One region of the Erwinia sp. LJJL01 genome, then DNA from elsewhere that is predicted to be linked to it. Evidence: predicted binding sites of a transcription regulator. Region 1 holds the regulator's gene; each other region holds the start of a gene.
What was found. Region 1 encodes PurR, which represses purine synthesis genes. Its sites were predicted from a motif close to CANGCAAACGTTTGCNTG; they were not measured.

Region 2: serA (phosphoglycerate dehydrogenase) is a predicted target of PurR. The motif match lies at 1,790-1,807, and genes of this name have one in related genera.
Region 3: purT (formate-dependent phosphoribosylglycinamide formyltransferase) is a predicted target of PurR. The motif match lies at 3,580-3,597, and genes of this name have one in related genera.
Region 4: purL (phosphoribosylformylglycinamidine synthase) is a predicted target of PurR. The motif match lies at 1,532-1,549, and genes of this name have one in related genera.

Annotation. Positions count from the first base shown of each region.
Region 1 covers NZ_CP178576.1:4,444,903-4,450,761, forward strand. The annotation lists gene gloA (lactoylglutathione lyase) at 1-160, shown strand, start outside; gene rnt (ribonuclease T) at 265-924, shown strand; gene ACLI4M_RS21750 (Grx4 family monothiol glutaredoxin) at 1,006-1,344, opposite strand; gene ACLI4M_RS21755 (C40 family peptidase) at 1,715-2,563, shown strand; gene ACLI4M_RS21760 (YnhF family membrane protein) at 2,606-2,695, opposite strand; gene purR (HTH-type transcriptional repressor PurR) at 2,991-4,016, shown strand; gene punR (DNA-binding transcriptional activator PunR) at 4,041-4,958, opposite strand; gene punC (purine nucleoside transporter PunC) at 5,071-5,859, shown strand, end outside.
Region 2 covers NZ_CP178576.1:980,476-986,334, reverse strand. The annotation lists gene ACLI4M_RS05365 (LysR family transcriptional regulator ArgP) at 1-743, opposite strand, end outside; gene rpiA (ribose-5-phosphate isomerase RpiA) at 948-1,607, shown strand; gene serA (phosphoglycerate dehydrogenase) at 1,890-3,128, shown strand; gene ACLI4M_RS05350 (5-formyltetrahydrofolate cyclo-ligase) at 3,193-3,780, opposite strand; RNA gene ssrS (6S RNA) at 3,874-4,058, opposite strand; gene zapA (cell division protein ZapA) at 4,100-4,429, opposite strand; gene ACLI4M_RS05335 (YecA family protein) at 4,600-5,178, shown strand; gene pepP (Xaa-Pro aminopeptidase) at 5,225-5,859, shown strand, end outside.
Region 3 covers NZ_CP178576.1:3,941,264-3,947,122, forward strand. The annotation lists gene zwf (glucose-6-phosphate dehydrogenase) at 1-1,437, shown strand, start outside; gene ACLI4M_RS19455 (bifunctional 4-hydroxy-2-oxoglutarate aldolase/2-dehydro-3-deoxy-phosphogluconate aldolase) at 1,663-2,301, shown strand; gene purT (formate-dependent phosphoribosylglycinamide formyltransferase) at 2,361-3,539, opposite strand; gene ACLI4M_RS19465 (YebG family protein) at 3,678-3,974, shown strand; gene ACLI4M_RS19470 (sugar phosphate isomerase/epimerase family protein) at 4,040-4,852, opposite strand; gene ACLI4M_RS19475 (tellurite resistance TerB family protein) at 5,023-5,673, shown strand; gene ACLI4M_RS19480 (S9 family peptidase) at 5,807-5,859, shown strand, end outside.
Region 4 covers NZ_CP178576.1:634,864-640,722, reverse strand. The annotation lists gene mltF (membrane-bound lytic murein transglycosylase MltF) at 1-1,367, opposite strand, end outside; gene purL (phosphoribosylformylglycinamidine synthase) at 1,637-5,521, shown strand.

The DNA.
Region 1 (5,859 bases):
CGCCACCTGCGACCGCATTCGTAATGATGGTGGCAATGTCACCCGTGAAGCCGGCCCGGTAAAAGGCGGCAGTACCATTATTGCTTTTGTTGAAGATCCGGACGGTTATAAAATCGAACTGATCGAAAACAAACATGCTGGTCACGGTCTGGGCAATTAATTGTTTAGGGTGCCTTTTTGGCACCCTCTCCCTTCCTGTTTGCTGCATCCTGCAGTGAAATTTGCCATAATGTGCGCTGCCTTTTTTCCGCCTATGAGATGCCGATGTCTGAATCGAATGAACTGAACACCCTGAGCAGCCGTTTTCGCGGTTTTTATCCAGTGGTGATTGACGTTGAAACCGCCGGTTTTGATGCCAAAACTAACGCTTTACTGGAAATCGCTGCGGTCACGCTTAAGATGGACGACAATGGCTGGCTGGAAAAAGATGAGACGCTGCACTTCCATGTCGAACCCTTTGTCGGCTCAGTTCTGCAACCCGAAGCGCTGGCGTTCAACGGCATCGACCCGAACAACCCTTTGCGCGGCGCAGTGAGCGAGTACGAAGCGCTGCATGCGATTTTCAAACTGGTGCGTAAAGGCGTGAAGGATCAGGGCTGTAACCGGGCGATCATGGTGGCACACAACGCAACTTTCGACCTGAACTTTATGAACGCCGCCGCCGAGCGCGCCAGCCTGAAGCGCAACCCTTTCCATCCGTTTGTCACCTTTGATACGGCGGCATTGAGTGGTCTGGTGCTGGGGCAAACCGTTCTGGCTAAAGCCTGCACCACTGCCGGCATCGCTTTTGATAATACCCAGGCACACTCCGCACTGTATGACACGCTGCAGACCGCGGATCTGTTCTGTGAACTGGTTAATCGCTGGAAACGTCTGGGCGGCTGGCCGTTGCCCGCCAGCGCCGATGATCAACAGCAGGCTTAAACGCGCTGATTGAAAGATAAAAAAAAACCGGAGCCATTTGGCTCCGGTTTTTATTTTGGGTGCACTCTCAAGCTTTAACGCTTATTCAGACGCTTCGCTCGGATACTTTGCCGCAGTTTCTTTAATCAGACTCTGCAGTTCGCCGCGCTGGTACATTTCAATGATGATATCGCAGCCGCCGACCAGCTCACCGTCAACCCACAGCTGTGGGAAGGTCGGCCAGTTGGCATACTTCGGCATTTCAGCACGGATGTCCGGGTTCAGCAGAATATCAACATAGGCGAAACGCTCGCCGCAGGCTGAAAGCGCCTGAACAGCCTGCGCGGAGAAGCCGCAGCTTGGCAGTTTCGGGGAGCCTTTCATATACAGCAGGATCGGGTTTTCTGCAATCTGGCGCTGAATTTTTTCAACAGTACTCATAAATGCCTTCCTCAATACGATACTTCGTGTTTAGTTATTGTAGCGATTCTGTCCAGGCGATGAAAATGACATTTTCAGCAACAGCGTCAGCCTGTGCGCTGTCGTGGAACAGGTGATGGTGACAAAATAACATTTTCTTATCATCAATTCTCCCTCTGTCATGCGCGAAAGTGCAGTAACCGCTGACTTAACCACCTGATTGTGCTCAATTTCAAAGCGTTTACTTGATCTGTATTATTGAAACAAAAAAGACCTTACCTTTTGTTAAGAAGTTAGATTAGAATCGGTCCAACCTTCTGCTTTAGCGCAGAAATCACTTTTTCTGGCTGTGTTGCAGTGTTTTGCAGCGCACAAACTGTTAATGAGAACAATGCGTTCACTCATCACACTCATTCTGCTGGCCTTTGCTCAGCTATTTTTGAACCTGGCGCACGCATCGCCACATGCTCCTATTAATGCAAATCAACATAAAGTTGATAGCAGCGCTGCCAGTAAGGATGACCGGCGTAAACGCCGCCCGGTTAAAGCCGCCTCAACCAAAAAAGTCAAAGAACCCCTCAGCAAAAAGAGCAAACAACCAGCCAAAACCACGCGTACAACCGTTGCGCAAAAACTTAAGCTGAAAAAGAAACCCGCTGCTGAGCCGGTAAAAAAGATTAACGTCGCAAAAACCAAAACCACGGCTAAAAAGCTGGCTAAGAACGAAGGTAAAAAACGCTACGGTCGCCAGCGTGCAGATAAAAAACTCGAATCGCGCGTAGCAGAGAGTACCGATGCGCCGCTCAAGCTGAGTAAAGCTCACCGCGCGCGCTATCAGAAAGCTCGTGAGACAGCGATGAATAAACTGATGGGTCAGCTAGGGAAACCCTACCAGTGGGGCGGAACCTCGCCAAAAACCGGCTTCGACTGCAGTGGGCTGGTTTGGTATGCCTATAAAGATTTAGTGAAGTTTAAGATCCCACGTACCGCGAATGAAATGTATCACCTGCGTGACGCGGCCTCGATCAAACGCGATGAGTTGGAAAAAGGCGATTTGGTATTTTTCCGCATTAATGGTCGCGGCACTGCCGACCATGTGGGCGTCTATCTGGGCGGTGGGAAATTTATCCAGTCACCACGCACCGGCAAAGATATCCAGGTGAGCGCGCTGACGGAAGACTACTGGCAGGAGCACTACATTGGTGCCCGGCGCATGATGACACCGAAAACCATTCGTTAAACGCTAAAGAGAACGGGAGGAGCGACCTCCTCCCGGTGAAACTTAGTGCATTACTGCCGTGATGCTAAACGCAATAATCATCAGCAGTGAACCCACAACCGTCAGCAGTGTCATTTTCATATCGGTATTCATTTCCCCCCCCTTAATAACCCTGTTTAAAGTAAGCCAATAGATTTTCCCACAGTAGCCCGTAAAAATCTCGTTTTCTTTGCGCAGCCTTGCTAGAATTCCTCTTTTCCGTTGCGCAACAAGCACGGAAGTGATTTTACTCAGCACCGCATGTCACTCTACGGACGATTTAACCCCATCCTGACCCTTTGAGACAGCATCCATCATTATTCTGGGCGGCCAGAAATGGCGGTGTTTAGGCAAACGTTTAACCAATTAGTTATCAGAGTGTTACGATAACGCCAGGAGTACGAGTTTAATGGCAACAATTAAGGATGTGGCAAAGCGCGCCGGTGTTTCCACCACCACCGTTTCCCATGTAATCAATAAAACGCGCTTTGTAGCTGAAGAGACGCGTGAAGCGGTATGGACGGCAATCAAAGAATTGCACTATTCTCCCAGCGCCGTTGCACGTAGTCTGAAGGTTAACCACACCAAAACTATTGGCCTGCTGGCAACGTCCAGCGAAGCCCCCTATTTTGCCGAGATTATCGAAGCCATTGAAAACCGTTGCTTTGCTAAAGGTTATACGCTGATCCTCGGCAATGCGCACAACGACATCCAGAAGCAGCAGGCTTATCTGTCGATGATGGCGCAAAAGCGCGTTGATGGCCTGCTGGTGATGTGCTCAGAATACCCCGATGAGCTGATTTCCATGCTGGAAGACAATCGTAATATCCCCATGGTGGTAATGGACTGGGGTGAATCGCGCGGCGACTTCACTGATACCGTACTGGATAACGCTTTCGAAGGTGGCTACCTTGCCGGGCGCTATCTGATTGAACGTGGGCATCGTGATATTGGCGCGATCCCGGGGCAGCTGGAGCGCAACACCGGCGGCGGCCGCCATGCTGGCTTTATCAAGGCTCTTAACGAAGCCGGCATCAGCCTGCGCGATGAGTGGCTGGTGCAGGGTGACTTCGAACCGGAATCCGGCTACCGCGCCATGCAGCAGATTTTGTCACAGAAGCAGCGCCCGACGGCGATCTTCTGCGGTGGCGATATCATGGCAATGGGGGCTATCTGTGCCGCTGATGAGATGGGCCTGCGTGTGCCACAGGATATTTCGGTGATCGGTTATGACAACGTGCGCAACGCGCGCTACTTCACGCCGGCGCTCACCACCGTCCACCAGCCAAAAGAGCGTCTGGGTGAAACTGCCTTTGATATGCTGCTCGACAGAATTACCAGCAAGCGTGAAGAGCCTCAGACCATTGAGGTGCACCCTTCGCTGATTGAGCGCCGTTCAGTGGCCGATGGCCCATTCCGCGATTACCGTCGTTAATCCTCAGGGTGATGTTGCGCAACGTCACCCTGGTACGGTTTCACTTAGCCACTCGGCGTTAAGCGTTTCGGTACTGCCCAGATGTTCCAGCAGCCAGCTTAACGCCGGGGAGACGCTCTGCTCTGACCAACTCAGGCAGCACGGGCTATCGGGAAAAGGGGCGGCAAGCGGCAGCTCGCACAACACCCCCTGCTCCAGCCACGGCTGAGCAAAGTGCCCTGGTACCATACCCACGCATAATCCGGCGCGCAGGCAGTCAAACGCGCTATCCCAGTCCGGCACCACCAGCCGCCGCTGGTTATTCAGCGTCCAGGTAGTGCGCTTTGGCAAGGCTCTGGAGGTATCCTCCAGCACCAGCGATGGCCACTCGCGTATCAACTCTTCATTCAACGGGCTGCTGTGGCCAAGCAGCGGATGCCCGGCCAGCACGACACAGCGCCAGTTCAAACTTCCCATATCGCGAAAAGCAAAACGCCCGCCGACAGGAATAGCCTGCGTTGCGCCAATCGCCACGTCGACGCGCCCGTCCGCCAGCGCATCCCAAACGCCGTTGAAAACCTCTGGCGTAATATGCAGCTCCATATCCGGGAAGTGGCGGTAAAAATCCACCACCAGCTGCCGGGTACGCGCCGGACGGACAATACGATCGACCGCGATATTAATCTGCCCACGCCAGCCGTTAGCCACCTGTTGACAGCGCCGACGGGTGGCGAGCATTTTTTTGATGACAACTCTGCCCTCTTCGCTGAATACGCGCCCGGCTTCGGTCAGCACCACGTCGCGGTGCCGCCGCTCAAACAGGCTAACGGCTAGCCACTCCTCCATCTGACGTACGGTATAGCTGACGGCAGAGGGCACGCGATGCAGTTCTGCCGCAGCAGCGGTAAAACTGCCGGTTCTGGCAACCGCATCAATAACTTCCAGAGAATGTTCAGACCACATAGCTTTGCCTTCAATTTTTTTCAATGCGCCTGACGAATATTAGCGTTTCACAAGCCAGTCGGCACTCTATTACACTGCGTCGGTGAAAATTTGTCTGATAAGAGTTAAAACAATGCGATCCAAAGGCTTTATGATTTACCTGGCACTGCTCAGCATGCTGGGTTTCCTTGCTACCGATATGTACCTGCCCGCATTTGGCGTGATGCAGCAAGACCTGGGCAGTGAAGCGGGTGCCATCAGCGCCAGCTTGAGTATATTTCTCGCCGGTTTCGCCTGCGCACAGCTTATCTGGGGGCCACTCTCCGATCGCATCGGCCGTAAACCCGTGCTGCTGATGGGCCTGAGCCTGTTTGCCATTGGCTGCGCGGCAATGCTGTGGGTGAACTCTGCCCCATGGCTGCTGGCGATGCGCTTTGTTCAGGCCGTTGGCGTCTGTGCTGCGGCGGTAAGCTGGCAGGCACTGGTGGTAGACCGCTACAGTGGAGCGCGTGCCAATCGCGTTTTTGCCACTATCATGCCGCTGGTTGCTCTTTCGCCCGCGCTGGCGCCGCTGCTGGGGGCGTGGCTGCTGCAGCACTTTTCCTGGCGATCGATCTTCGTTGCGCTGCTGGTGATTAGCATCGGTTTGATCATCCCCACCCTGCGCCTGCCTGCACGCCCTGTAACCGACCATCGCGCACCTAAAACCGTCACTCCGGGCTTCTTCACTCTGCTGAAGTCGCCCATTTACAGCGGCAATGTGGCGATTTATGCCGCCTGTTCAGCGAGTTTTTTTGCGTGGCTGACCGGCTCACCGTTTATTCTGGGAAAATTAGGCCTGTCACCCGCGGATATCGGTCTGAGCTATGTGCCGCAAACTGCCGCCTTCCTGATCGGTGGGTTTAGCTGTCGTTCACTGCTG
Region 2 (5,859 bases), 1.3 Mb from region 1:
TCACGCTCAATTTGCAGGTGTGGGATCATACAGCAGGTCGTTCCCTGACGCGCCAGCTGCACAAAGGCTTCCGACGAGTTAACGATATGGCACGGTACGCTGCCCGGCGACAGGTCAAAGTTCTGCTGTAAAAATGCCTGATGCATATCGTCCAGATGGTCAAAGGCGACCGCCGGGGCTTTCAGCAGCGCGGAGCGCGTGACGCCATTGGGGAAGTAGCGGGCGGCAAACTCTTTTGAGCCGACGAACAGGTAGTCCAGCGCGCCCAGCTGATCGACCAGACAGCTCGGTAACGGCTGCGGCTGAATACTGATTGCGCCGACCACTTCACCGCGACGCAGGCGTTCCTGCGTGCGCGTCTCATCTTCCACCTGAATGTTCAAACGCACCGGCGAATCCGTCAGTACGGTTTTCAGCGCCGGTAACAGCCAGGTTGCCAGGCTGTCGGCGTTGACCGCCAGCGACAGCAGCAGGGGAGTGGTGCCGCCGTTATCATCGCCCAGCCACTCCTCTTCCAGCAGCTCGACCTGGTGCAGCAGCGCCAGCAGTTTTTGCCCCTGTTCTGTCGGACGCGGTGGTACGGTGCGCACCAGCAGCGGCTGTCCGAACATATTCTCCAGCTGCTTAATGCGCTGGGAAACCGCAGACTGGGTAATACAGAGCTTTTGTGCTGCACGTTCAAAGCCGCGCTCGCGAATCACTGCATCCAGCGCCTGAAGCGTTCGATAATCCGGGCGTTTCATCAGTCGTTCTACTCTCTTTCAGGTGTGGAAGTTGCACTATGCCATATTTTACGCATTTTGCGCCGTGCTAACCTCACTTTATGAATCAACCACTTTGTGGGCTGTGTTCCAATCCTGCCAATCAAATGCCGCGCATAGCGGTTTTTTTTTGCAGCCTTGCTTTATACTACGCGCACACAATGCAGCACAGGTTTTAAACATACCATGACGCAGGATGAACTGAAAAAAGCCGTTGGCTGGGCAGCGCTTGATTACGTCACGCCGGGCACGATTGTTGGTGTGGGCACTGGCTCGACCGCCGCACACTTTATTGATGCGCTGGCCTCGATTAAGCATCAGATCGAAGGGGCTGTTTCCAGCTCTGAAGCCTCCACCGCGAAGCTGAAAGAGTACGGCATTCCCGTTTTTGACCTTAACGAAGTCGACCAGCTGGCGGTGTATGTTGACGGTGCCGATGAGATCAACCGCCAGATGGAGATGATAAAAGGCGGCGGTGCGGCGCTGACGCGCGAGAAGATTATCGCTGCGGTGGCCGATCGCTTCATCTGCATTGCGGATGCCTCCAAACAGGTTGATGTGCTGGGCAATTTTCCGCTGCCGGTTGAGGTGATCCCAATGGCGCGTGCCTATGTGGCACGGGAACTGGTTAAGCTCGGCGGGCTGCCGGAGTACCGTCAGAACGTGGTGACCGACAACGGCAACATTATTCTCGACGTGCATAATCTTAAGATTATGGAACCGATTAAGCTGGAAGCCGCGATCAATGCGCTGCCAGGCGTGGTCACCGTAGGGCTGTTTGCCGCGCGCTGTGCTGACGTGGCGCTGATTGGTACGCCGGATGGCGTGAAGACCATCAAAAAATGATCTGTCCGGCGCCCACGCGGCGCCAGATATTTTTTGCCAAAAAACATCTTTTCTTTTGCAGGCTAAATTTGGTGACTTATGTCACATTGTGCCTGCCTGCCGCACTATCCTCCTGGTCGTGCGCATTGCACCATGATTTTCTATCGCTTTGTTCTGGCTCAGAGCATCGCCGTGCTGAGCGTCAGGCAATCGTTTGTATTGCCGCAGGCGTAAATTTTGTTATTTTGACAGAAGGCTGGCTTATATCAGCCATCATTGAAGTCTGCTAAATAGGGTCGGGAAATGGCAAAAGTATCACTGGAGAAAGACAAGATTAAATTCCTGCTGGTGGAAGGCGTGCATCAAAGCGCCATCGATAACCTGCGCTCTGCTGGTTACACCAACATTGAATTTCATAAAGGCGCACTGGACAGCGAAGCGCTGAAAGAGTCCATCCGCGATGCACACTTCATCGGGATTCGATCGCGCACCAACCTCACCGAAGAGATCTTCGCGGCGGCGGAAAAGCTGGTTGCCGTCGGTTGCTTCTGCATCGGGACCAACCAGGTTGATCTGCATGCCGCTGCTATCCGCGGTATTCCGGTGTTTAACGCACCTTTCTCCAACACCCGATCCGTAGCTGAACTGGTTATCGGCGAACTGCTGCTGATGCTGCGCGGCGTGCCTGCGGCTAATGCCAAAGCGCACCGTGGCGTCTGGCACAAGCTGGCGGTAGGTTCGTTTGAAGCGCGCGGTAAAAAACTCGGTATCATTGGCTATGGCCATATCGGTATGCAGCTGGGCGTGCTGGCGGAAAGCCTTGGTATGCACGTCTTCTTCTACGATATCGAAAGCAAACTGCCACTGGGCAATGCGACCCAGGTGCAGCATCTCTCCGACCTGCTGAATATGAGCGACGTGGTAAGCCTGCACGTGCCGGAAACGCCGTCGACGCAGAATATGATGGGAGCGGAAGAGCTGGCGCTGATGAAGCCAGGTGCGCTGCTGATTAACGCTTCACGCGGCACCGTGGTCGATATCCCTGCGCTGTGCGAAGTGCTGGCGAGCAAGCATCTGGCCGGCGCGGCGATTGACGTGTTCCCGGAAGAGCCAGCGACCAACAGCGATCCCTTCCTGTCACCGCTGTGCGAGTTTGATAACGTGATCCTGACCCCACACATTGGAGGTTCAACTCAGGAAGCGCAGGAAAATATCGGTATTGAAGTGGCGGGCAAACTGGCGAAATACTCTGATAACGGCTCAACGCTGTCAGCGGTTAACTTCCCGGAAGCCTCGCTGCCAATGCACGGTGCTAATGCCAGCCGTCTGATGCACATTCATGAAAACCGTCCAGGCGTGCTGACGGCTATCAACCTGATTTTCGCCGATCAGGGCATCAACATCTCAGCCCAGTATCTGCAGACCACACCGCAGATGGGTTATGTGGTCATTGATGTTGATGCGTCGCAGGATGAAGCCGACAAAGCGCTGCAGCTGATGAAAGCGATACCGGGTACCATTCGCGCCCGTCTGCTTTACTAAATGCTATAGGGGCCGATCTTCTTTTCGATCGGCCCCGGGCGGTGTTTGACACCGCCGCAATCAATCACCACTGCCAGATCTTCGACGGCGTAATCAGCGCCGGTAACGGGATATCCCACTTCGCCACTGGCAGCTTCTCGACCTGCTGACAGTCATGCGCCAGCCCCACGGGCAAAAAGCCATGCTGCTGCCAGTTCTGCAAGGTGCGGTCGTAAAATCCGCCACCCATTCCCAGACGTTGCCCTTCGGCATCAAACGCCACCAGCGGCACCATCAGCACATCCAGCTCGCTTAACGGCAGCAGACGACGGATATCCAGCGGCGGCTCCGGGATGCGCAGGCGGTTAATCTTCAACTCGGTATGCTCGTCATAGCGCAGGAAAAGCAGCTGGCCCGCAGAAAACGGATGCAGCACGGGCAGATAGACCTGCTGTTTGCGCTGCCAGAGCTTGGCAATTAACGGACGGGTATTGAGTTCACCATCTACCGACAGAAACAGCGCAATGTTTTTTGCCTGCTGCAGCGGGGCAAAATTGAGCGCGTGTTCGGCGACCTGCACGGCGGCAAGCTGCTGCTGCTCATCACTGAGTTCGCGCCGCAGGTGGCGGACGTGGGTGCGGATATCCTGACGGTCGAGAAGATTGAGGCTCATTTTCTGGCAACTCCATGTGCGGATGGTGTTTTCAGATTGCCGGGTAAGGCTGGGAGTGTAAATGCCAGAAAGAAGGGGAGATCTTAAAAAATGGGGATCTCCGAGATGCCGCCGCAGGCTGTAACCCTTGAACCCATGGTTCAAGGTGAGTATGCCGTCGTAACCATCAGGCTTCTCGGACGGACCGAGCTTGCGCACAGGTTACAGAGCGTCACACTCTGTTTGGTATTAATTATCGGCTCAGGGGACGGGCCCGCTTGCAAACATCTCAGAGAATTTTTTACTTCACCGTCACTCTATCATAGCTAACGTTGAAGTGTTATTCGAACTTAGAACCAGTGCGTTCAGTTATGCGACCCTGCTCAAGCAATGCCTGTTCAATGGTCTGCTGCAGCATGCGAATACGCTGCTCCATGTTGGACGCATAGTCACGAGTTTTGACTTTTTCCTGCGCCAGTTCATGGCAAATATTGAGTGCGGCGATGAAAACCAGCTGCTCAGTATTTGTGACTCTAGTGCGAACTTTTAAGTCTTGCAACCGTTGATTGAGGTCCTCGGCGGCCAGGTTCAGCGCATCTTGCTGTTCCGGCGGACAATTTACTCGTAATGAACGGCCAAAAATTTGAATATCTACCGGTTGTGCAGACATGCCACCTTCCTGACTGATTACTGCGCCCGCAATCACCCTTACCACTCAATGGCTTGGGAGGGGCGCCACTATAACTACCCCTAATAGAAGAAACAACCCCTTTCTGGAATCGTTGAGGCACCTGGTGGTAGCATATCACGAACTAAACTCGCCAACGACGGCCAAAACGTATGTCACTAACTAACACAATGCCGGGCTATGACCAGCTGGCCTCAGTACTGACGCAGCAGGGAGTCGGAATGACCCCTGCCGAAATGCACGGCCTGATCAGCGGATTGATCTGTGGCGGCAACCAGGACAGCAGCTGGCAATCGCTGGTTCACGACCTGACTAACGAGGGCATGGCGTTTTCACAGACGCTGTCACTGCCTTTGCAGCAGCTGCACGAAGCGACGGGCAACTCGCTGGAAGATGAAGGCTTCCTGTTCCAGCTTTACCTGCCTGAGGACGATGATATCACTGTGTTTGACCGCGCCGATGCGCTGGCGGGCTGGGTGAATCACTTCCTGCTCGGCCTTGGCGTCACGCAGCCGAAGCTCGACAAAGTGAAAGGGGAGACGGGAGAAGCCATCGACGATCTGCGTACCATTGCCCAGCTGGGCTATGACGAAGACGAAGATGAAGAAGAGCTGGAGCAGTCGCTGGAAGAGGTGATCGAATACGTGCGCGTAGCGGCCCTGCTGTGCCACGACACCTTCACCCGTGTCGTGCCTACCAATGTGGTAATGAAAAAGCCAACGCTGCACTAAACTGTCGCTACTCAGCGGTTTAATGGAACAGCATTCAGGAGATCGTATGACCCAGCAAGAGTTTTTGCGCCGCCGCCAGGCGCTGTTAGCAAAAATGGCCCCGGCCAGTGCGGCATTGATTTTTGCCGCCCCGGAAGCAACTCGCAGCAACGACAGTGAGTATCCCTATCGGCAGAACAGCGATTTCTGGTACTTCACCGGGTTTAATGAACCGGAAGCGGTGCTGGTGCTGATTAAAAGCGATGAGAATCACAATCACAGCGTGCTGTTTAACCGCGTGCGCGATCTTACGGCTGAAATCTGGTTTGGCCGCCGTCTGGGGCAGGATGCTGCGCCTGCGGTTCTGGCGGTGGATCGTGCGCTGCCGTGGGACGATATCGGTGAGCAGCTGCACCAGCTCCTTAACGGGCTGGACGTGGTGTACCACGCGCAGGGCCAGTACGCCGGGGCCGACAGCATCGTGTTCAGCGCGCTGGATACCCTGCGCCGTGGCTCGCGCCAGAATCTCTCCGCTCCGGCCACGCTGACCGACTGGCGCCCGTGGGTGCATGAGATGCGCCTGATTAAGTCCGCGGAAGAGCAGGCGGTACTGCGTGAAGCGGGCCGTATTAGCGCGCTGGCTCATACCCGCGCTATGCAGAAATCGCGTCCGGGAATGTATGAATATCAGCTGGAGGGGGA
Region 3 (5,859 bases), 500 kb from region 1:
ATTTTCGGTGCCAAAGGCGACCTTGCACGCCGGAAACTGTTGCCCTCACTGTACCAATTAGAAAAAGCCGGTCAGATCCATGAGGACTCCCGCATCATCGGCGTTGGCCGCGCTGAGTGGGATAAAGCAGCCTATACCAAGGTGGTGCGTGAAGCGCTGGAAACCTTCATGAAGGAGAAAATCGACGAAGCGCTGTGGGATAAGCTCAGCAACCGCCTCGATTTCTGCAACCTGGATGTGAACGACAGCAGTCATTTCCCCCGCCTCGGTAAGATGCTGGACCAGAAAAAACGCGTCACTATCAACTATTTCGCGATGCCACCAAGCACTTTCGGCGCGATCTGTAAGGGGCTGGGCACTGCCAAGCTGAATGCGCACCCGGCGCGCGTAGTGATGGAAAAACCGTTGGGCACTTCGCTGGCGACCTCGCAGGAAATTAACGATCAGGTCGGTGAGTACTTCGACGAGAGCCAGGTTTTCCGTATCGACCACTACCTCGGTAAAGAGACGGTGCTTAACCTGCTGGCGCTGCGTTTTGCTAACTCGCTGTTTGCTTCCAACTGGGATAACCGCACCATCGACCACGTGCAGATTACCGTGGCCGAAGAAGTGGGAATCGAAGGCCGCTGGGGTTACTTTGACCAGGCTGGCCAGATGCGCGATATGATCCAGAACCACCTGCTGCAGGTTCTGACCATGGTGGCGATGTCACCGCCGGCGGACCTCTCTGCCGACCGTATCCGCGACGAAAAGGTGAAAGTGCTGCGCTCCCTGCGCCGTATTGACCACACCAACGTGCGTGAAAAAACCGTGCGTGGCCAATACACGTCCGGCTTCGTGCAGGGCAAAAAAGTGCCTGGCTACCTGGAAGAAGAGGGAGCGAACAAAACCAGCACCACGGAAAGCTTCGTCTCTATCCGCGTGGATATCGACGACTGGCGCTGGGCGGGCGTGCCGTTCTACCTGCGTACCGGTAAGCGTCTGCCGACCAAATGTTCTGAAGTGGTGGTCTACTTCAAGAATCCGGCGCTGAACCTGTTCAAAGATACCTGGCAGGAGCTGCCGCAGAACAAACTGACCATTCGCCTGCAGCCGGATGAAGGCATGGATATTCAGATCCTGAATAAAGTGCCTGGCCTGGACCACAAGCACAACCTGCAGACTACCAAGCTGGATCTGAGCTTCTCAGAAACCTTCAACCAGTCGCACCTGGCAGATGCCTATGAGCGCCTGCTGCTGGAAACCATGCGCGGTATTCAGGCACTGTTCGTGCGCCGTGATGAAGTGGAAGAGGCGTGGAAGTGGGTCGACTCGATTATGGATGCCTGGGCTGCCGATAAAGAAGCGCCTAAGCCTTATCAGGCGGGCACCTGGGGGCCGGTGGCTTCCGTCGCGATGATCACCCGCGATGGTCGCTCATGGAATGAATTCGAGTAGTTCATGCCTGAACAGTAAAACCCGCTGCGGCGGGTTTTTTTATGGTCAAAATTCAGATTCATTAAAAATGAACCTCCATTTTAAAAATAACCAGGTGGCATAGACGCCTGCGGGCTTTCTCCTGTATGGTAGAGCACGCAATCATATTCCTGACGCTGTAGGCGTCACTTTTGCCTGCAACGATCCGCCAGGACGGGAGGCAGGCCCGACAGGAGAAGGTCACAGATGAGTCACTGGAAAACAAGCGCAGAACAGATCCTCACCACCGGCCCGGTCGTTCCGGTTATCGTAGTCAACAAGCTGGAGCACGCGGTACCGATGGCGAAAGCGCTGGTGGCGGGCGGCGTGCGCGTGCTGGAAGTGACGCTGCGTACTCCCTGTGCGATGGATGCCCTGAAAGCGATGGTGCGTGAAGTGCCGGAGGCGATTGTCGGTGCAGGGACGGTGTTAAACGCTCAGCAGCTGCAGGAAGTGACCGATGCTGGCGCGCAGTTTATTATCAGCCCGGGGCTGACTGAACCGCTGCTGAAGGCGGCCGTTGCCGGCTCTGTGCCGCTGATCCCCGGTATCAGTACCGTGTCTGAGCTGATGACCGGTCTTGATTATGGCCTGCGCGAATTTAAGTTCTTCCCGGCGGAAGCTAACGGCGGCGTGAAAGCCCTGCAGGCCATTGGCGGCCCGTTCCCGCAGGTGCGTTTCTGCCCGACGGGCGGGATCTCTCCGGCAAACTATCGCGACTATCTGGCGCTGAAAAGCGTGCTCTGCATCGGTGGTTCCTGGCTGGTGCCCGCCGACGCGCTGGAAGCAGGGGATTATGAGCGTATTACCCAGCTGGCGCGCGAAGCGGTGGCGGGCGCACGTTAAGCGAGCAGAGATGAAAAAAGGGCGCTGATATCAGCGCCCTGAGTTTTACCGCCTGCCAATTACCCGCTGACTTTAACCTGAGCAGCCGCTGCGACGGCACGCTGTACCGCATCATCAATATCATGACCGGTGGCCAGCGCCACGCCCAGCCGACGCTTACCCTGAATTTCCGGCTTGCCAAACAGGCGCAGCTGTAAACCCGCCCCGAGTGCTGCTGACAGATTGCCAAACTGCACGTTAGTGCTGTCCAGTTCTGGCAGGATCACTGCCGATGCCGCCGGGCCGTACTGACGAATGCCGCCAACGGGCAGGCCAAGGAAGCCACGCACGTGCAGCGCGAACTCGGAAACATCCTGCGAAATCAGCGTGACCATCCCGGTATCGTGCGGGCGCGGGGAGACTTCGCTAAACACCACCTCATCACCACAGACAAACAGCTCCACGCCAAACAGGCCGCGACCGCCAAGGGCGGTAACCACTTTCTTCGCAATATCCTGCGCGCGCTGCAGAGCCAGTTCGCTCATCTGCTGCGGCTGCCAGGATTCGCGGTAGTCGCCATCTTCCTGACGGTGGCCGATGGGCGCACAGAAGTGGATACCGTCAACCGCATTAATGGTCAGCAGCGTAATTTCAAAATCAAACTTCACCACGCCTTCAACGATGACGCGGCCCGCGCCGGCACGGCCACCCTGCTGGGCATATTCCCAGGCGGCATCCAGCTGCGAAGCTGTGCGAATAAAGCTTTGACCCTTGCCGGATGAGCTCATGACGGGCTTGACGATGCACGGGAAGCCAATCTCATCAGCCGCTGCGAGAAAGGCTTCACGGCTGTCGGCGAACTGGTAGGTTGAGGTAGGCAGCGCCAGCTCTTCTGCCGCCAGGCGGCGGATACCTTCGCGATTCATGGTCAGCTTCGCCGCGCGGGCGGTGGGCACCACGTGCTGGCCCTGTTTTTCCAGCTCGATTAGCATATCGGTGGCAATCGCTTCGATCTCCGGCACCACAAAGTCCGGTTTCTCCTGGGCGACCAGCGCAGCCAGCGCGGCGCCATCCAGCATGTTGATAACATGACTGCGGTGCGCAACGTGCATTGCCGGGGCATCTGCGTATCGGTCAACGGCGATAACTTCCACGCCCAGACGCTGGCACTCCAGCGCCACCTCTTTGCCCAGTTCACCAGATCCTAACAGCATTACGCGGGTTGCTGCAGGGCGCAGCGCGGTTCCAAGAGTCGTCATAATCTCTACCTGAATGGATTAAAAAAACGCGCGCAGTATAAACGAAAACGTTTGCGTATTCATCCGGCAGTTTGCACTTGAGTCAAAAAAGCGCCGCTGCTATACTGTATAAAAATACAGTTAAACGGGACGAAAATCATGGCTGTTGAGATCAAATACGTTGTCGTCAGAAAAGGTGAGGAAAAGATGACATTTGCCAGCAAGAAAGAAGCCGATGCCTACGACAAGATGCTCGACATGGCGGAAGTGTTCTCTGACTGGCTGAGCGCCAGCCCGCTGGAGATAGACGAGCAGCAGGGCGAGGCGCTTGGCCTCTACCTGGCCGAGAATAAAGACGCGCTGCAGCAGATCCTGCGCACCGGCAAGCTGCCGGAAGAGAGCAGCGCGGCCGACGGCAGCGAAGACGTCGCCGAAGGCAAACTGCGCGCGGTTTAACCTGCTCTGTAGGGGTCAGGCATGCCTGACCCTGACCCTGACCCCTGGGGACGCATGCTTCAACCCTACAGTACACCACGCAGGGCATTCATTGCCGCTGCTGCCGTAGCAAACGGATCGGCCGCCTTACGCCGATCGTTAAACACCTCCAGTCCTATTGGCCCGCGGTAGTCAATCTTCTGCAAATGGCCCAGTAAATCCTCCAGCGGATAATGGCCCTCTCCCGGCAGCAGGCGCTGATGACGGGCGACATCAACCAGACTGCCATCTTCCGGCTGCTTGTCGAGGTCGGAGAGCTGCACCAGATAAATTTTGTCTGCCGGAATACCCACCAAATCTTCAACGCTGCGCTGGCGCACAAATATATGAAAGGCATCAACGACCAGCCCCAGATTGGGCGCATCGATGCGCTTCACCAGCTGCCAGGCGGCGGCGGTGTTATTGATCTGCTGGCTCCAGGCCATCGCTTCATACGCCACGCGTAATCCCCGCCCGGCGGCCTGCGCCACCAGCCAGCGCAGATCGTCTTCCACCCGTTCAGCCTGGCAGCGCGCATGGGTTGAGGCGGGAACCAGTACGGTAGATGCCCCCAGCTGCTGTGCCGTGGTCATCATCCGCAGGGCTTCTTGGCGCTTGCTGTCGCGCAGATCGTCCGGCGCGCCGTCAAAGTCCAGCAGAACCTGATAATCGGTCAGACCAAGCGAGCGCGAACGGCATAACGCCGTCAGACTTTCCACGCCACCTTCTGCTGCCTCAACATCCTGCTGCCACAATTCAACCTGAGCGAAACCTGCCTGGGCAGCGGCTGCAAGCTTTTCCTGCGGGTTGCCCCCTAACAGTACGGTATTGATAAAGAGTGGATTGGTTGAAAATCTCATGTGGCTCCTTAAGCTGTTTTCCCCTGGCCTTTTAAAATAGGAACAAATTACCGTCTCCACCAGCAGGGGAACGGTAACAAACAGTGAAAATTTTAGCGCCTTTTCATGCTTTGACGTTTCCTGACGCGGGGTCACCTATTGTGGTGTTTTCTGGCAATGAAGGAGTGAGTATGAGCAACTGGCTGCAACAGATTCAGACGGTATTAGGCAAAGCGGGTAAATCGTCCGGTGGTGAAGGCCTGAGCAAGATGCTGGCGCCCGGGGCACTCGGCGGGCTGGCTGGATTACTGATTGCCAGTAAGTCATCGCGTGGATTGCTGGCTAAATACGGTAAAAATGCGCTAATCATTGGCGGCAGCGCCGCCGCAGGTGCCGTGCTGTGGAATAAATATAAGCAGCGCGTCAGCGAAACGCATCAGGATGAGCCGCAGTTCGGCCAGCAGAGCACGCCTGTCGATCGCCGCGCTGAACGACTGATTGAAGCGCTGGTGTTCGCGGCAAAAAGCGACGGGCATATTGATGCAGAAGAGCGCAAAGCCATCGATCAGCATATTCACCAGTCGGGATTGGGCACGCAGGCCGAGCAGATTGTTCAGCGCGCCATCGACCGGCCACTGGACCCGAATACGCTGGCTGCGGATGTGAAAAATGAAGAGGAAGCGCTGGAAGTCTATTTCCTCAGCAATCTGGTGATCGACGTCGACCACTTTATGGAGCGCAGCTACCTGCAGGCGCTGGGCGATGCGTTGAAAATCCCCGCCGACGTGCGGCAGTCGATTGAAACGGATATCCGCGCCGAAAAACAAAAACTTCCTGCCTGAACCTGAAGGCGGTGAAGTTATCGCCTTTCAGCTCATCCCCCGTGCTGATTGCCAGATTGTTCGCCATAACCCCTTGGCAATCAGCCTGGTTGCTGCCAACCTTACAGACAGACACAGCAACCGCGAAGATAATATGACACCTCCTAAAGCACAAAAAATCCCTCATGTGATGTCGCTGCACGGCGA
Region 4 (5,859 bases), 940 kb from region 1:
TCCTGCAAATATCCTACCAGGCTTATCTGATACTTACGGATATTCTCTACATAAGCATAGGCTTCGTGGCCACGCGCATAGCCGTAGTTAGTCTGGCTGTAATAGCGCTTCTGGCTGAGCATCGGCAAGCGCATCTTCACATCTGCCCAGCTGTCAGGATTGCCTTTCTGCTTCTCCGTCAGCTTGCGCGCATCAAGCATATGCGCATAACCCATGTTATAGGCGGCCAGTGCGAACCAGATGCGCTCATCCTCCGGGATGGTCGGCGGCACCTTTTCCATCATGCGTACCAGATACTCACTGCCGCCGCGAATACTCTGTTCCGGATCGGTACGATCGGTGACGTTCAGGCTATCGGCGGTGTTACGCGTCAGCATCATCATGCCGCGCACCCCGGTAGGTGAGGTGGCCTGCGGGTTCCAGTGCGACTCCTGGTAGGAGATCGCGGCCAGCAGCTTCCAGTCTATCTCCTGCGCGTACTTCTCAAACAGCGGCTGGATATCCGGCAGTGTCTCATCAATGGCGCGCAGGAAGGTGCGGGTATCGACGTAATCAAAGGTGCCAACGTGACCTAAATACTTCTCGTCGAGGCGCGCCATCGCGCCTTCCTCGCCCATTTGATTGAAGAAGTCGAGCAGGGCGGCGTTCAGGCTGTCATCCGCCTCGCGCTGCATATACCAGGTGACCGGCTCCTCATCGGTGATATCAAACGCCACGGCCAGCTGAGGATGGATACGCTGCATCAGGGCAATAGTGACCGAGTCGCCCACCGTATAGTCGAGTTTGCCGTCGGCCACCGCTTCCAGCTGCGCCTGCGGTGTCTGGTCGGTGGCGATCGCCCAGTCAAGATCGGGATACTGATGCTCCTTCACCGCGCGCAGCGTTGAGAGGTAAGCCGACCCTGACGCTACCGTCAGGCGTCCTTTCAGATCGCCAAGGTTTTTCGGGCGCGGCGCACCGATGCGATACACCAGCTGCTGGGAAACTGAATAGTAGGAAGGACCGGTGCGAAAACGCGCCAGCCGCTCATTGTTATAGATCAGACCGGCCGCCAGCACGTCTGCTTTGTCATCTTCGAGATCGTCAAACAGATCGCTCAGGTTCGGGCGGACGGTGACCTGCAGCTTCACCCCTAAATAATCGGCAAAGCGTTTCGCCAGCTCGTAATCCATACCGGCCGGTGATTTATTGACTGTGTAGTAAGTCAGCGGGGAGTTTATGGTGCTGACGCGCAGCACTCCCCGCGATTTTATCTGCGCAATACGGTCGGTAGAACCGCCGTACCAGGGGATCGAGGGCCACAGTGCAAGCGCAAGCAGCACTGTGATCAGCCCGATCAGCAGATAGTTTAATTTAAGGCGTTTCAAATAGTTATCTCTCGGTGGCTCTCAGGTATCTGTCTTTTATGGCAGTATTTATTGTCTATAATTGGTCCTGAGCGTGGGGCATTTTGCGCAACTCCGCGCTGCTCCGCAACTGAATTCAACTTGATTTGCGCGTTTTTCAGCCAAATCTGCACGGCGATTAATTCTGCGCAAACGGTTTCGTAACGGGTGGGGATTCTCTATAATAGCGCCCGTTTTCCCTGTTGCGCCCAATGAAGCGTCGCCCGGCGCTTCGAGACGAGAGATCTTTAATGATGGAAATTCTGCGTGGTTCGCCCGCTCTGTCGGCATTTCGTATTAACAAACTGCTGACCCGCTTTCAGGACGCTCACCTGCCAGTGAGTGATATTTACGCCGAGTACGTCCATTTCGCCGATGTCAGCGCGCCGCTGAGCGAGGATGAAAAGTCCCGCCTGCAGCGTCTGCTGAAATACGGTCCCTCTCTCGCTGAGCATACCCCGGAAGGCCGTCTGCTGCTGGTGACCCCGCGTCCCGGCACGATTTCGCCGTGGTCTTCAAAAGCGACTGACATTGCCCACAACTGCGATCTGCCGCAGGTGCTGCGCCTTGAGCGCGGCCTGGCCTTCTATGTGCAGGCACCTCAGCTGACGGAAGCACAGTGGGGCCAGCTGGCATTGCTGCTGCACGACCGTATGATGGAGTGCGTGTTTAGCGACACCGCCCAGGCCGAAGCCCTGTTCGCCCATCATCAGCCTGCGCCGCTGCAAAGCGTCGATGTGCTGGGTGAAGGCCGTAACGCGCTGGTGCAGGCCAACATCAAGCTGGGCCTGGCGCTGGCCGATGACGAGATCGACTATCTGCTGGCGGCGTTTGAAAAGCTGGGGCGCAACCCGAACGATATCGAGCTGTATATGTTTGCTCAGGCTAACTCTGAGCACTGCCGCCATAAAATCTTCAACGCCGACTGGGTGATTGATGGTGCGGCGCAGCCGAAGTCGCTGTTCAAGATGATCAAAAACACCTTTGAGAAAACCCCGGACCACGTGCTGTCAGCTTATAAAGATAATGCCGCGGTAATGGAAGGTTCTCAGGTTGGGCGTTTCTACGCCGACCAGCAGGGCAACTACGACTTCCATCAGGAAGAGGCGCATATCCTGATGAAGGTGGAAACCCACAACCACCCGACGGCGATCTCCCCGTGGCCGGGTGCCGCGACCGGTTCCGGTGGCGAAATTCGTGACGAAGGCGCAACGGGGCGCGGCGCCAAGCCGAAAGCCGGTCTGGTGGGCTTCTCGGTCTCTAACCTGCGCATTCCGGGCTTTGAGCAGCCGTGGGAAGAGGACTTCGGCAAGCCGGACCGTATTGTTACCGCGCTGGATATCATGACCGAAGGCCCACTGGGCGGCGCGGCATTCAATAACGAATTCGGTCGCCCGGCGTTGAACGGCTACTTCCGTACCTATGAAGAGCGCGTCAACAGCCACAACGGCGAAGAGCTGCGCGGCTACCACAAGCCGATCATGCTGGCGGGCGGCATTGGTAACATCCGTGCTGACCACGTGCAGAAAGGCGAAATCACCGTGGGCGCCAAGCTGATTGTGCTGGGTGGCCCGGCGATGAATATCGGTCTGGGCGGCGGTGCCGCTTCATCTATGGCCTCCGGCCAGTCGGATGCCGACCTCGATTTCGCCTCCGTTCAGCGCGACAACCCGGAAATGGAGCGTCGTTGCCAGGAAGTGATTGACCGCTGCTGGCAGCTGGGCGAAGAGAACCCAATCCTGTTTATCCACGACGTCGGCGCGGGCGGCCTCTCCAACGCCATGCCTGAGCTGGTCAGCGATGGCGAGCGCGGCGGGCGTTTCAACCTGCGTGACATCCTCAATGATGAGCCGGGCATGAGCCCGCTGGAAGTGTGGTGTAACGAGTCGCAGGAGCGCTACGTTCTTGCGGTGGCGCCGCAGAGCCTGGCGCTGTTTGATGCGCTGTGCAAACGCGAGCGCGCGCCCTACGCGGTGATCGGTGAAGCCACCGAAGAGATGCACCTTTCGCTGGCGGATAGCCATTTCGACAACACGCCGATTGATATGCCGCTCGACGTGCTGCTGGGTAAAACCCCGAAAATGACCCGCGATGTCACCACGCTGAAAGCCAAAGGCGAGGCGCTGGTGCGTGATGATATCAGCATTGCCGACGCGGTAAATCGCGTGCTGCACCTGCCAACCGTGGCGGAAAAAACCTTCCTGATCACCATCGGCGACCGCTCGGTTACCGGCATGGTGGCGCGTGACCAGATGGTGGGTCCGTGGCAGATCCCGGTCGCCAACTGCGCGGTGACCACCGCCAGCCTCGACAGCTATTACGGTGAAGCGATGGCGCTGGGCGAACGCGCTCCGGTTGCACTGCTCGACTTCGCCGCCTCCGGTCGTCTGGCCGTTGGCGAAGCGCTGACCAACATCGCCGCGACGCAGATTGGTCCGCTGACGCGCATCAAGCTGTCGGCAAACTGGATGGCCGCAGCCGGTCACCCGGGTGAAGATGCCGGTTTGTATGAGGCGGTGAAAGCGGTCGGTGAAGAGCTGTGTCCGGCGCTGGGGATTACTATCCCGGTCGGTAAAGACTCGATGTCGATGAAAACTCGCTGGCAGCAGGGCACCGAGCAGCGTGAGATGACCTCGCCGCTGTCGCTGGTGATCACCGCCTTTGCCCGCGTGGAAGACGTGCGTAAAACCGTCACGCCGCAGCTGCAAACCGTGGATAACGCCCTGCTGCTGATTGACCTCGGCAAAGGCGTGAACGCGCTGGGTGCTACCGCGCTGTCACAGGTTTACCGTCAGCTGGGCGATAAGCCTGCCGACGTGCGTGACGCGCAGCAGCTGGCTGGCTTCTATAATGCCATCCAGGCGCTGGTGGCCGACGGCAAACTGCTTGCCTACCACGACCGTTCCGACGGGGGTCTGCTGGTGACGCTGGCAGAGATGGCCTTTACCGGTCACTGCGGCGTGGCAGCCGATATTGCCGTGCTGGGCAGCGACAGCCTGGCCGCGCTGTTTAACGAAGAGCTGGGTGCCGTGATTCAGGTAGCCGCCGCCGATCGCGCCGCGGTGGAGCAGGTATTTGCGGCGCACGGCCTGGCGGAGTGCGTCCACGTGCTGGGCAAGGCGGTGGAAGGCGACCGCTTCACCATTACTTCCGGTGACGCTGTGGTCTACAGCGAAAGCCGTACCACGCTGCGTACCTGGTGGGCAGAAACCACCTGGCAGATGCAGCGCCTGCGTGATAACCCGAGCTGTGCCGATCAGGAACACGAGGCGAAGAAAGACGACCGCGATCCCGGCCTGAACGTGGCGCTGACCTTCAAGCCACAGGAAGATATCGCTGCACCGTACATTGCTACCGGTGCGCGCCCGAAAGTTGCGGTGCTGCGCGAGCAGGGCGTTAACTCCCACGTTGAGATGGCTGCCGCCTTCCACCGCGCGGGCTTTGATGCGGTTGACGTGCATATGAGCGACCTGCTGGCCGGTCGTCGTGGCCTGGATGACGTGCAGGCGCTGGTTGCCTGTGGCGGCTTCTCCTACGGCGACGTGCTGGGCGCGGGGGAAGGCTGGGCGAAGTCGATTCTGTTTAACGCCCGCGTGCGTGACGAGTTCGAAACCTTCTTCCATCGTCCGCAGACCCTGGCGCTGGGCGTGTGTAACGGTTGCCAGATGATGTCCAACCTGCGCGAACTGATCCCGGGTAGCGAAGAGTGGCCGCGCTTTGTGCGTAACCAGTCCGAGCGCTTTGAAGCGCGCTTCAGCCTGGTCGAAGTGGCTGCCAGCCCGTCACTGCTGCTCGACGGTATGGTTGGCTCGCGTATGCCAATCGCGGTCTCGCACGGCGAAGGCTTCGTGGAAGTGCGCGATGAAGCGCACCTCGGCCAGCTGGAGCATAAAGGCCTGGTGGCGCTGCGCTTCGTCGATAACTTCGGCAAGGTGACCCAGCAGTATCCGGCGAACCCGAACGGCTCACCTAACGGCATTACGGCGGTGACCAACGAAAGCGGCCGTGTGACCATCATGATGCCGCACCCGGAGCGCGTCTTCCGCACCGTCAGCAACTCCTGGCACCCGGCAGAGTGGGGCGAGGACAGCCCGTGGATGCGTATCTTCCGCAATGCGCGTAAGCAGCTGGGCTAAGCCTGTGCGGGAGCGTTAAATAACAACCGGTCTCTGGCAGACCGGTTTTTTTTCGCCCCTGTCTGGCCCATTGTCGGCCCTGTTGCAATTTCACGACAAACCCACTGTTGAAGTGTCGTGAATAGGTGACACGTAACCCATTGATTTACCTATGCGCCTGCGTTTTGTCTGATTGGTGTCGTTAAATGCAGACAGTTTTTCAGACCAGTTGGTCAGGAAGTGCGCTTATAAGGCTGGCGATAACCTTAAAAAGTGCCGTTTTAGAGGGGGTTAACGTGCTTATTGCAATGTTGGCACGGCAATTGCTATACTCTGTGCAGTGGCTCATTCACCTGGTT